Regions from separate parts of the Paraburkholderia sp. GAS82 genome, predicted to be linked through region 2. Evidence: predicted binding sites of a transcription regulator. Region 2 holds the regulator's gene; each other region holds the start of a gene.
What was found. Region 2 encodes LexA, which represses DNA repair genes until DNA is damaged. Its sites were predicted from a motif close to ACTGTATNNNNATACAGT; they were not measured.

Region 1: a site for LexA is predicted at 2,575-2,592, ahead of P3T17_RS32495 (VRR-NUC domain-containing protein). Genes of this name have one in related genera too.
Region 3: a site for LexA is predicted at 2,391-2,408, ahead of P3T17_RS00025 (PA0069 family radical SAM protein). Genes of this name have one in related genera too.

What each region holds. Positions count from the first base shown of each region.
Region 1 is NZ_JBNDLX010000013.1:112,113-116,254, forward strand. It holds gene P3T17_RS32480 (tetratricopeptide repeat protein) at 1-1,121, shown strand, start outside; gene P3T17_RS32485 (hypothetical protein) at 1,493-1,702, shown strand; gene P3T17_RS32490 (NUDIX domain-containing protein) at 1,901-2,398, shown strand; gene P3T17_RS32495 (VRR-NUC domain-containing protein) at 2,617-4,142, shown strand, end outside.
Region 2 is NZ_JBNDLX010000004.1:112,485-116,626, forward strand. It holds gene cysT (sulfate ABC transporter permease subunit CysT) at 1-712, opposite strand, end outside; gene P3T17_RS14005 (sulfate ABC transporter substrate-binding protein) at 831-1,871, opposite strand; gene lexA (transcriptional repressor LexA) at 2,202-2,855, shown strand; gene P3T17_RS14015 (hypothetical protein) at 2,886-3,230, shown strand; gene P3T17_RS14020 (DUF2939 domain-containing protein) at 3,413-4,060, shown strand.
Region 3 is NZ_JBNDLX010000001.1:3,178-7,319, reverse strand. It holds gene rpsP (30S ribosomal protein S16) at 41-295, opposite strand; gene P3T17_RS00030 (TM2 domain-containing protein) at 695-1,138, shown strand; gene P3T17_RS00025 (PA0069 family radical SAM protein) at 1,209-2,339, opposite strand; gene P3T17_RS00020 (Lrp/AsnC ligand binding domain-containing protein) at 2,452-2,940, opposite strand; gene P3T17_RS00015 (D-amino acid dehydrogenase) at 3,110-4,142, shown strand, end outside.

The sequences.
Region 1 (4,142 bases), on a different contig from region 2:
AGGACCTGCATCTTGAGGTTCCGGGAACCGGAATGTCGGTCCAGGACGTGGTGACCGCGATCAAGGACATTACCCGGCGTGACGGTCATATCACCGCGGAAATCGTCTGGGACGGTGGGGCGCTGCGGCTCTTCGGACGCGTGGTTAGACCCGGAGGCGAAGCGTATCTGTTTGATGCTTACAGTCAGCGCGGCGACGTGGATGAAGTGATTTCTCGGGGAGCAAGGGCTGCGATGCAGATTTACAGCCCTTACATACTTGCATCGTCTGTCTTCGACCAGGCACAAAAAGAATGCGAGGAAGGGACGTCTTGCCAATACACCGATGCAGCAAATGAATTTGAAAAGGTTCTGAAAAATGGGTCGGCCAAGGATCAGGAGAAGCTCGCCATGTGGGCGAATCTTGGACTGTCCAAGATTGCGGAAAACAATCTCGATTACCTGACAGAGATCGAGCGCGCACGGCAGGCGATAAGGATTGATCGAAAGTTCTCGTGGGCTCGCTATAACTGGGGCATCGCACTGGAAAACATGGGTTGCGATAAGGAGGCACTCGAAAAATATCAACGGGTAGCAGTCGACCGCGACTTTTTCGCCGCCGGGCATAATGCGCTCGGACGCGAGTACCTTAAAATTGCGAGCCACGAATATATACCGACGGACTCATCGCTTCGACTGCACGCCCAGCCAGCCGAGTTAGCCCAACGCGAGTTCGAATCGGCCATTCGACACGATCCTCGCTACGCCGAGGCTTATGTCAATCTGGGCGAAGCGCTGGAGCTACAGGGAAAGCATACTGAGGCGCTGGACAAGCTGCGCGCGGCAATCGCGCTGGACGACGAATATACAAGCAAGGCGTACAAAGAGGTCGCGAAGATCGAGACCCGACTCAGAGAACCGGAAAGGGCTGCAACCGCACTGGAGGAGGCCATGATTAGCGAAAAGCGCCATCCGCAGTGCCGCGGCAATTCGGAATCGGCCGACGCCGACGCGTGGCGCAGTTGCCTCGCCGACCTGTCAAAGGATGAGCTGCCGAAATTTGGCCGGCACACGGTGAATTGGCCAACGGCGCATTTCGAAACCGCGGATTGCCGGAGGTACGCAATCGAAAACTGGCCTTGAGTCGGCGAACCACGTGGACGGTGATTGCCATGGTGCCCGGTTCCGGGGCGCTAGCGTGAGTGTGTCGAACGGGGAGCGCCTGACCGTCGCCCCATACTTCGAATGAGCGTTCATCCGCTGAACTGAAACTGTTGTCCGGGCCGTTCAGCTGGCTTTGACATAGAGTAGCCGCTCTCCTGGAGCAGTCGAAAAATCTGTCGCTTGAATGAATTGCCCGCCGGCCCCATTCTGCTCAGTGCCTTCGCAGCATCTTGGTGTGCAACATCACTCTCGACCGCCAAGCTGCGATTCTCCAAATCCCCTCCGCAATTCAAAGTAATATTGCCGCATCGAACCTCGACACCAAGAGCATAAACACCCGGAGGCCCCGCTTGAGTACAACCATCAAGGCATTTACGCTCGCCATCATCATCTTTCCGGTAATGTGTTCCGCTCAGACAAGCGGCTGCGATGCGAAACGCAACTCGGTGGAGCAAGAGGTTACGTACGCAAAGGCCGACGGCAAGAGTGCCAGGAAAATTGCCGAGCGGCAGCGCAAGGTCGATGAGGTGCATGCGGAACTCGAGAGATTGCAGACGTAAGCGGCGCAATAATCACCTTTGCCGTGACGGCTTCGGTGCAGCGCTTCGGGAAGCATGCTCCGCAGGTCCTAACCATTCGATACCCGCGCTAGCCGTACAGTTTTCTCACGCAGCGGCACACCAGACACCAAACGACCAACCCACGCGAACGCGACGAACCGGAAGATCCTCTGACCATGAAAGGAAAGGAGAGACCTCATGCAGAGCCATGAGCGAGCGCGTCTGGCCATGGTTGTCGACTCTGTCTGGCGCATGGCGCTTCGCCTCGGATTCCGGCTCGCTCGCGCCTGGTGGCACCTTCGACGGCCTCGCCACGAGGGCGCGCTAGTCGCAATCTATGTCGGGCAGGCGCTGTTGCTGGTGCACTCATCGTACCGCGACGAGTGGAATTTTCCCGGCGGTAGTCTCGAGCCTGGCGAGGCGCCCGAAGCAGCGGCGCACCGCGAAATGGAGGAGGAGCTGGGTCTCTCGCCGCACCCATTACGCCCCGCGGGCAGTGTGTACGGCATTTGGGACGGGAGAAGAGACCGGGTGCATTTCTTTGAACTGCACCTCGATCGCTTGCCCGAGCTGCGGCTTGATAATCGTGAGATTGTCGCCACGCATCTGGCATCACCTGAGGAGTTGCAGGGCATGGCGCTGACAGGGGCAGTCACCGCGTATCTCAGCAGTCGATCGCCGGTCGATAGCGCCTGAAGCGATATCAGGCCGCAGGTCGACTGCATGCGGTTGCCTCAGTTTCTTCCGGTGACAAAACCGTGTCGCCCGATTGTCTCGCGATTCGTTTATACGTTCATCCGCCGCGGAAGCCAGTCAGGAGGTGTGGGCCGTCAATCATCGAAACCGCGGCCACGCGCGGTTTGCTATCATATACTGTACAAACATACAGTCCATTGATCGTCCCGTGGTGACCGATGCTTCCTGACGCGCCCTCCGTCGCTACTATCGATGTTCCTTCCGCGGCTCTTGCCGGCCAGGCAGGGGAGAGCTCGCCGCCGCCCTGGGCGCTTTACTACCTGCTGAATTTCGAACGTGCGCTGGCATGGCTCGCCGAGCGCTACGCCGACGTGCTCGGCCCCGACGAGCGCAGCTTTCTCACGGAGTTCAGCCGCTTGCCACAGGCATCGCGGGCGCTGCTCGTGCGCATGCTGATGCGCAAAGGCACGCTTTTCAAAGCCAGCCGCCTGGTCTACGAGGAAATCGGCTGCCCACTGCTCGCAGCCACGCCATTGATTGCGCTTGGCTGGATCGACGCTACACCTCATCTAAGCCTCGACGAGCTATTCGCGCTGGCGACCCGCCCGGAACTGCAGCAGATTTTTACCGACGTCCCCGCACGCAAAGGGCTCCGCAAGTCAGATCTGCTCGACGCCTTGCGTGCGACCTGTCACGACGCCAAACCCTACGACGTCTGGAATCCGCAAACCTCCGACCGTGTGTTTCATGTCACCGTCGCGCCGCTGTGCGAACGTCTGAGGCTGATGTTCTTCGGCAATCTGCAGCAGGACTGGTCGGAGTTCGTGCTCGCGGATCTCGGCGTGTTCCAGTACGAGACAGTGGCGTTTTCTCCGTCGTCACGGGCGTTTCAACAGCGCGCGGATGTGGACGGCTATCTCGCCTTGCACGCCTGTCGCGAAGCGCTCGAGACGCTGAGCGCAGATGAGCCCGTTGACCCGCTGGTCGACGAAATCGCTGCTATCGAGATCGGCAACCCGTGGCTCGAAGCGCGTCGTGCCAAGCTGCTCTTTCGCGTCGGACAGCATTGCGAACGCCAGCAGCAGTGGGACGCGGCGCTGAGCGTCTATATACGCTGCACCTGGCCGGGGGCACGTCATCGGCGCATGCGGGTGCTCGAGCGCTGTGGCCGTTTCGAGGCGGCGTTCGCCTTGGCGCAGGAAGCGGCCGAAGGGCCGGAAAGCGAAGAGGAACGTCAGCGTCTCGCTCGCATGTTGCCGCGACTGCAACGTCGTCTGGGTCTACAGGCAGCGAGGGGCACGCAGGCTCGTCCCATCGAGCGCAGTACGCTGGTTTTGCCTCGGCCCGCTGCGCCTCTCGCGGTGGAATACGTCGCGCGCGATCATCTGGGTTGTCCGCACGCGCCGGTTCACTATGTCGAGAATGCGCTGATCAATTCGCTGTTCGGTTTGCTGTGCTGGGAACCTGTGTTCGCGGCGATCCCCGGTGCGTTTTTCCATCCTTTCCAGCGCGGCCCAGCTGATCTGCATGCGCCCGATTTCCATGCGCGCCGCGCCGCGCAGTTCGAAGTTTGCCTCGCGCAACTCGACAGTGGCGCGTATCGCGAGACGATACTGCGGCATCTCGAGAGCAAGGCAGGGTTACTGTCTCCGTTCGTGTTCTGGGGTGTTTTGACGCCTGAACTCGTCACCCAGGCACTCGATTGTCTGCCGGCCGCGCATCTGAAACTCTGGTTCGAACGGCT
Region 2 (4,142 bases):
TGGTGATGATCAGCAGCGATGTGATTTCCGACTTCATCGGCACATTACCGGCAATGAAAATCACCGAGCCGTATTCACCGAGCGCCCGCGCAAAGGCCAGCGCGAAACCGGTCAACAACGCCGGCATCACCGCAGGCAGCACGACGCGGCGAAACGTCAGCCAGCGCGACGCGCCGAGGCACGCGGCGGCTTCTTCCTGCTCACGCTCGAATTCTTCGAGCACCGGTTGCACGGTGCGCACCACGAACGGCAGACCGATGAAAGTCAATGCGACCAGCACGCCCAAAGGCGTAAAGGCGACCTTGATCCCGAGCGGTTCGAGAAACTGGCCTATCCAGCCATTACCGGAGTAAACCGCCGCGAGCGAAATCCCGGCCACCGAGGTCGGCAGCGCAAACGGCAGATCGACGACGGCGTCAACGAGCCGCTTGAACGGAAATGAATAGCGCACCAGCACCCACGCCACCAGAAAGCCAAATACCGCATTGACGAGCGCGCCGCCGAGCGCCGCAAAAAAGGTCAACCGGTACGACGCCAGCACGCGCGGCGAAGCGACCGCGTGCACGAACTGCGTCCAGTCGAGCGAGGCGGTCTTGAGAAAGGTCGCCGCAAGCGGAATCAGCACCACGAGGCTCAGATACGCCACTGTGATGCCGAGCGTCAGGCCGAAGCCCGGTAAGGCGCTTGGCTTGCGGAAGGTCAACGTTGTCATGCTCGATGCTCTTTCAGGGTGAAAACCGGGTCGCGCGGCTGGACCAGGCTGAATGGCCAAACGGCGCGCCCCTTGAGGCGCGCCGGACGACAGCCTGACTGCCTTACCTCGTTACGCCTCACTGCGGCGAGTAGATCGAATCGAACACGCCACCGTCTGCGAAGTGCGTTTTCTGCGCATTCGCCCAGCCGCCGAACGTGTCATCCACGGTGTACAGCTTCAGCTTCGGAAACTTCGCGGTCAGCGCGGCCGGCACCTTGTCCGAACGCGGACGGTAGAAGTTCTCCGCGGCAATCTCCTGCCCCTGCTCGCTGTAGAGGAAGTTCAGATACGCCTCAGCCAGCTTGCGCGTGCCATGCTTGTCCACCACCTTGTCGACTACCGATACAGGCGGTTCAGCCAGAATGCTCACCGACGGCACCACGATCTCGAACTTGTCCGGACCAAACTCCTTGAGCGACAGAAACGCTTCGTTTTCCCAGGCAATCAGCACATCGCCGATACCGCGCTGCACGAAGCTCGTCGTCGCCCCACGCGCGCCCGAATCGAGCACGCCCGCGTTCTTGTACAGCTTCGTGACGAATTCCTTGGCCTTCTGATCATTGCCGCCCGGTTGATGCTCGGCATACGCCCATGCCGCCAGATAGTTCCAGCGTGCGCCGCCCGAGGTTTTTGGGTTCGGCGTGACGATCGACACGCCCGGCTTCACCAGGTCGTCCCAATCCTTGATGTGTTTGGGGTTGCCCTTGCGCACGAGGAAAACGATCGTCGAGGTGTACGGCGCGGCGTTGTCCGGCAGACGCTTCTGCCAGTTCTTGTCGACGATGCCCTTGCTGGCAAGCGCATCGATGTCGTAAGCGAGCGCGAGCGTCACGACGTCCGCCTGCAGCCCGTCAAGAACCGAGCGCGCCTGCGCACCTGAGCCGCCATGCGACTGCTTGAAGGTGATGGTCTCGCCGGTCTGGGCTTTCCACTGTTTGCCGAATGCCTCGTTGATCTGCTGGTACAACTCGCGCGTTGGGTCGTACGACACATTCAGCAGCGTCGTGTCCGCCGCCTGCGTCTGTCCGGTCAGCCCAAGTGCCGCTGCGGCGCCAAGCGCCAGCACCGTGATGAGCTTCCTGGTCCTGCGTGCGAGCCCCGTGCCCTGATCGATCATCCAGCTTCTCCGCGTGGTGGTCAGGCGAGGCAACGTGCCCCTTCCTGTCTGTTGTGTTTGGTGTTTGAGGTCTTGCGCGCGTCTTGCCTGCGTCGACTCGAGGCCCAGTCTATCGAAGGGCTTTCATCATTAAAAATAATGTTTCTTCATTTTTTAATACTCAAAAGTGGTAATGACAGCCGGACGCGGCGTTGCGGCACGAAATCCGGTGTTAGGACGCCGTCTGACGGCGTTCCACTGACACCCAGGGTCGAGAACTTAAAGTAAAGCTTGAATTGCGCCGGATACTGTATAAAAATACAGTCACCTGTCTATCCATACAGTGACCCCATGACCAAACTCACCGCACGACAGCAAGAAGTTTTCGATCTGATCCGCCGGGCCATCGAACGCACCGGTTTTCCGCCCACCCGCGCGGAGATCGCCGCCGAGCTGGGCTTCAGCTCGGCTAACTCGGCGGAAGAGCACTTGCGCGCGCTTGCTCGCAAGGGGGTCATCGAGCTCGCCGCGGGCGCGTCGCGCGGCATCCGGCTACTGCTGGCCAGTCAGGACGACGGGCCGCATCAGTTCACGCTGCCGCACGCCAGCATCATGCAGTTGTCGCTGCCGCTGGTTGGCCGGGTGGCCGCGGGTAGCCCGATCCTTGCGCAGGAACACGTCTCGCAGCATTACGCCTGCGACCCGGCGCTCTTTTCCAGCAAGCCGGACTACCTGCTGAAAGTGCGCGGGTTGTCCATGCGGGACGCCGGCATTTTCGACGGCGACCTGCTCGCCGTACAGAAGAAAAGCGAAGCCAAAGACGGCCAAATCATCGTCGCGCGGTTGGGCGACGACGTGACGGTCAAGCGTCTCAAGCGCCGGCCGAATGGCATCGAGCTGATCGCCGAGAACCCCGATTACGAAAATATCTTTGTTCAGGCCGGCAGTGCGGAATTCGCACTGGAAGGCATCGCAGTGGGGCTGATCCGCCCCACTGAGTTCTGAACCTTGCCTGAACAACGACTGGAGAGAATCATGGAACGCCTTGCCCGCCTGCTGCCCTTCCGTCAGTTCGGTCGCCTGCGCCATTTGCGCAATCTCGTACCGTGCGCGCCGATCGAGGCGTCCAATGTTACTGCTTCGCTGTTCGACGACCCGCAGCCGCATGCTTCGACCTTGCCGTCGGCGCTGCCGGCCTTCGCACGCGTGTCGCTAAATTCAGGGCTCAATACGGCGGAGCCAGCCCGGCGCGCGCCGGTGCGGGTGTACCACGGGCCGTCGCGTCTGATCATGGTCGGCACGGTGGACGCCGTGTGCCGCATGATCGACCGCTGCATCGCCGAAGAAACGGCCGGCGTGCAGAATGCGATGTTCGAGTAAGCATCCGGAAAAAAGCCCAGAGATGGGTGAACCGGCCGTCAGGCGGTTCGCACACCCGGTAAAGATCATTACGTGAGGTTGCGCGCGGTTGGCTCAGGGATAATCGTGCATCGGTCGTATGGGGATCGTTTTCCCGCGGATGCGGTCCACGTTAGATCACACCTCACGGAGAAGCTCGCCCGATGGCTGTTTCAACACCTGCAAAACGCGGCGTCGCGCGGCCGCTGATCGTCACAGTGCTTGTCATTGTGGTCGTGGCTGTACTCGGGTACGCCTATGCGTTGCCGTATCTCGCACTCGATCGTCTGAAACGCGCCGCCGATGAACGTGACGCGCAAACCGTCAGCGAATATGTCGACTATCCCGCGTTGCGCGAAAGCCTGAAGGATCAGATTGCTGGTCTGCTGACGAGAAAGATCCAGGCGCGTGCCAACGGCAATCCGCTCGCGGCCCTCGGCGCGATGATAGGCGTCGCACTGATTGGTCCGGTGGTCGATGCTTACGCAACCCCAGATGGCGTCGCCGCACTCCTGAACGGAATGCCGCCGCGCGGCGATCCGACCCAACGGCCACCGGTACCGCCCGATGCGCCTGCGAACGCTCCAGCCAATGCGCCTGCCGGCAGCGCAGACTCGACGGCGCCCGCTCCCGCGACGGCCGGCTCACCGACAACCCCACCGCAACCGCCGCAGACAACGGTCGCCTATCGTGGCATCAATGAATTCGTCGTCACGTATCAGCACGGTGTCGGCGATACGCGCTATGCCGCGATTCTGCGGCGCGAAGGATTGTTCTCGTGGAAGCTGGCCGCGGTAGATCTGAACGGCTAGCGCTCGCCGTGCGGCGAAGCAATGCGCCTTCACCAGTCAGGCCGCCCGTTCCCGCGCAGCCTGACTGTACCCAAGGCACGGC
Region 3 (4,142 bases), on a different contig from region 2:
AAGCTGCGCGAGCCGCCGGCGATGCACATGCTAGCTACCATTAAGCAGCCGGCTGCGCCTTTTGCGCTTCTTTCACGAGACGCTCGACCGTCGGCGACAGTTGCGCGCCAACGCCTTGCCAGTACGTCAGGCGGTCTTGAGCGATACGCAGCGACTCACCCTTCGTAGCGATCGGGTTGTAGAAGCCAACGCGTTCGATGAAGCGGCCGTCACGACGGTTACGCGAATCGGTTGCGACGATGTTGTAGAACGGGCGCTTCTTGGAGCCGCCACGAGCCAAGCGGATGATGACCATACTAGAATCCTTGAAAACCGGGGTTCGGAACCACTGAAACAGGCGATTATAGCGGGAAACTGAAGCCATAACAAACACTTACGGGGAAAACTAGCATTCATCGTTGCGCTGGGGCTGTCGTCCGGCCGGCCGGCCCTCTTCAAATCGCCCGATCACCTGACGGAAAGCCCGCAAACCTCGCCTCGCTACCGTACCGCCCGCCGCCCTTTCCGCCCGGTTCCCGCCTGTCGCACGGGCCCGACTTACCGCGTCACCTACGAGGCAACCTGGGCGTCAGCGAATTCCATCAATCAGCTTGCGACGTGGCCTGCGCCACGCCGCGGGGCGTAGAATGCGCCTCGGTCCGCGCACCGTTGCGCACCAGTCCTCACGACCGCCCGTCACTGAACTCTTGCCCCCATGTCCACACGCGTTTCGAATTCACCGCGCTTCAGGTCCAAGACGATTACCGCGGCACTCGCCTTCTTCTTCGGCAGCCTCGGCGCGCACCGTTTCTACTTATATGGAAAGCGCGACCTGTATGGCTGGATTCACCTGATCTGTACGCTGTTCGGCATTCCGGGTGTTCTGCTGCTGATCCTCACCCAGCGGACCTCGGCGCTCGGTTGGGTGCTGGCGGTCCCGGGCGCAATCTCACTATTTTCCGCATTCCTTGCAGCGATTGTCTACGGACTGCGTCCCGACGAAAAGTGGGATGCGCAATTCAACCCGCAGAGCGCGCAAAGCAGCCGTTCCGGCTGGCCGGTGATCTTCGTCGTGATTTTCTCGCTGTTCATTGGCGCCATGCTGATGATGGCGAGCCTTGCCGTTGCATTCGATACCTATTTCGAATCGTCGATGTAGGCGATTCGAGGGGCGTCGGCCGAACAGATCGATCAAACGGGCTGGCGGCGCCAACGCTCGTACGCCCCAGCTAAAAGAGATCCATTTGTCCGTCGTCGCGCGCCGGGATCGGCGCCGGCGGCTGCGCGCGGACAAACTGCGACATATCCAGAATGCCTCGCCGACGCTCGTTCAGACCGAGCCGACGCGCGGCTTTATGGAAGCGCTGATTCATCAGATCGGCCCACAAACCCTCACCTTTCATTCGTGTGGCAAAGGAGGCGTCGTAGTCCTTGCCACCGCGCATGTCGCGCACGCGGTTCATGACCCGCTCGGCCCGATCCGGGAAATGCGCTGCGAGCCAGTCTTTGAATAGCGGCGCGACTTCCCACGGCAGACGCAGCACGATATAGCTCGCATTGGTCGCCCCCGCTTCCGCACACGCCTCCATGACCCGCTCCATGTCAGGCTCGGTGACGAACGGAATTACTGGCGCAATACTGACGCCCACCGGAATTCCGGCCTCGCTCAGCGTGCGGATTGTGCGCAGCCGCCGTGCCGGCGTTGCTGCTCGTGGTTCGAGCGTGCGGGCAATCTCGGCATCCAGCGTGGTGATGGTGATGGCCGCCATGAACTGGCCGCGCTCCGCCATAGGTACAAGCAGATCCAGATCGCGCTCGATCAATGACGACTTGGTAATAGCCGCAAACGGATGACCGCGCGCGTGCAACACCTCGATTACCCGTCGCGTGAGACCCAACTCGCGTTCGACCGGCTGCCAGGCATCCGTATTGACGCCGAGTGCGATCGGCTCCGGCACGTACGACTTCTTCGAAAGCTCCCGTTCGAGCAGTTCCGGCGCGTTGACCTTGGCGTAAATGCGGCTCTCGAAATCGAGTCCCGGCGATAGCCCCAGATAACTATGGGTGGGCCGCGCGAAGCAATAGATGCAGCCGTGTTCGCAACCGCGATAAGGATTGAGCGAGACGTTAAACGGGATGTCGGGCGACGCGTTGCGGGTCAGGATGGTTTTGGCACGCTCTTCAAAGATCTGCGTGCGCAACTTGGGTGAACTACCTTCCTCTTCCTCATTTGGCGCCCAGCCGTCATCCACCGCTTCGCGCTGGTCAAGCTCATAGCGGCCTTGCAGGTTCGTCACGGCACCGCGCCCTTTGTGGGGCGTAGGCGGGGCGATCGGATATTCGGGGACGGAATCAGTCACGGCGAGGTCAGGCCAAAACAGGAAACGGGAACGAAAAAACGGCTCACTGTTACTGTATAAATATACAGTGTTTGAGCCGTTTGTCGAGTCCCGTCTTTACCTTACCGACAGCCTATTCGCCCACCGCGATCGTCAAGGTTTCCTTGATTTCTTCCATCACCACATAGCTCTTCGACTGCACCGCCCCGGGCAGCTGCAGCAGGATATCGCCGAGCAGCTTGCGGTAGTCGGCCATCTCGCCAATGCGGGCCTTGATGAGGTAGTCGAAGTCGCCCGACACCAGATGACACTCGAGCACCTCGGGAATCTTCTGCACCTCGCGGCGAAACTGGTCGAACATGTTGCCGCTCTTGTGGTCGAGCGTAATCTCGACAAACACCAGCAGCGCAGCGCCCAGCTCAGCCGGATTGACACGCGCATGGTAGCCGGTGATCACGCCGTCGCGCTCCATCCGCTTGACCCGTTCGATGCATGGCGTAACCGACAGCCCAACCTGCTCGGCGAGGTCTTTCATCGCCATCCGGCCGTCCTGCTGAAGCAGCCTGAGAATCCTGTGATCGAGCTTGTCGAGCGCACGGATCGGTTGACGATGTGTTCGCATGGCCTTTTTACTGAAAATCTTAAAAATACAATAACAAAACCTACCTGACACTCAATACTATAGCGGATAACACTGGGCTGAAAGCGTATCACCTCGTTAATCGAATTATCTACAAACGAGCTGATTTCTCCAAGGACGCGCGAGCCCCAAAGAACCTTCTGGAGCAGCTATGCGAGTCGTCGTTTTGGGCAGTGGCGTCGTCGGGGTGACGAGCGCTTATTATCTTGCACGCGCCGGTCATGAAGTCACGGTGATCGACCGCGAAGCCGGTCCGGCACTCGAAACGAGCTTTGCCAACGCCGGTCAGATCTCGCCAGGCTACGCGTCGCCATGGGCCGCGCCGGGCGTGCCGATGAAGGCTGTCAAGTGGATGTTCCAGAAGCACGCGCCGCTTGCCATCCGCCTCGACGGCACGCAATTCCAGTTGCAATGGATGTGGCAGATGCTGCAGAACTGCACGTCGTCGCGCTATGCGGTCAACAAGGGCCGTATGGTGCGCCTTGCCGAATACAGCCGCGACTGCCTGCAGGCCCTGCGCGCCGACACCGGCATCCAGTACGAAGGCCGTACCGGCGGCACGCTGCAGGTGTTCCGCACGCAGCAGCAATTCGACGGCGCCGCGAAAGACATCGCCGTGCTGAAAGACGCCAATGTGCCGTTCGAACTGCTGTCGCCGGACGAACTCGCGCGTGCCGAGCCAGCACTCGCTGCAACTGCCCACAAGCTGACGGGCGGCCTGCGTCTGCCGGGCGACGAAACCGGCGATTGCCAGATGTTCACCACGCGCCTCGCGGCACTGGCTGAAGAACTGGGCGTGACATTCCGCTACAACACGCCGATCGACGCGCTCGCCATGGCGGGCGGCCGGATCGCCGGCGTGCAATGCGGTAGCGAACTGGTACGCGCCGACGCGTTCGTAGTGGCGCTCGGTTCGTATTCGACGAAGTTCCTCGCGGACATCGTCAAGATTCCGGTGTATCCGCTGAAGGGCTATTCGATCACCGCGCCAATCGTCAATGCCGCGGCCGCGCCGGTGTCGACCGTGCTCGATGAAACCTACAAGATTGCGATTACGCGTTTCGACGACCGGATTCGCGTCGGAGGCATGGCGGAGATTGTTGGCTTCGACAAGTCGCTGCGTCAGGCGCGTCGCGAGACGCTCGAGATGTGCGTGAACGACCTGTTCCCGGGCGGTGGCGACA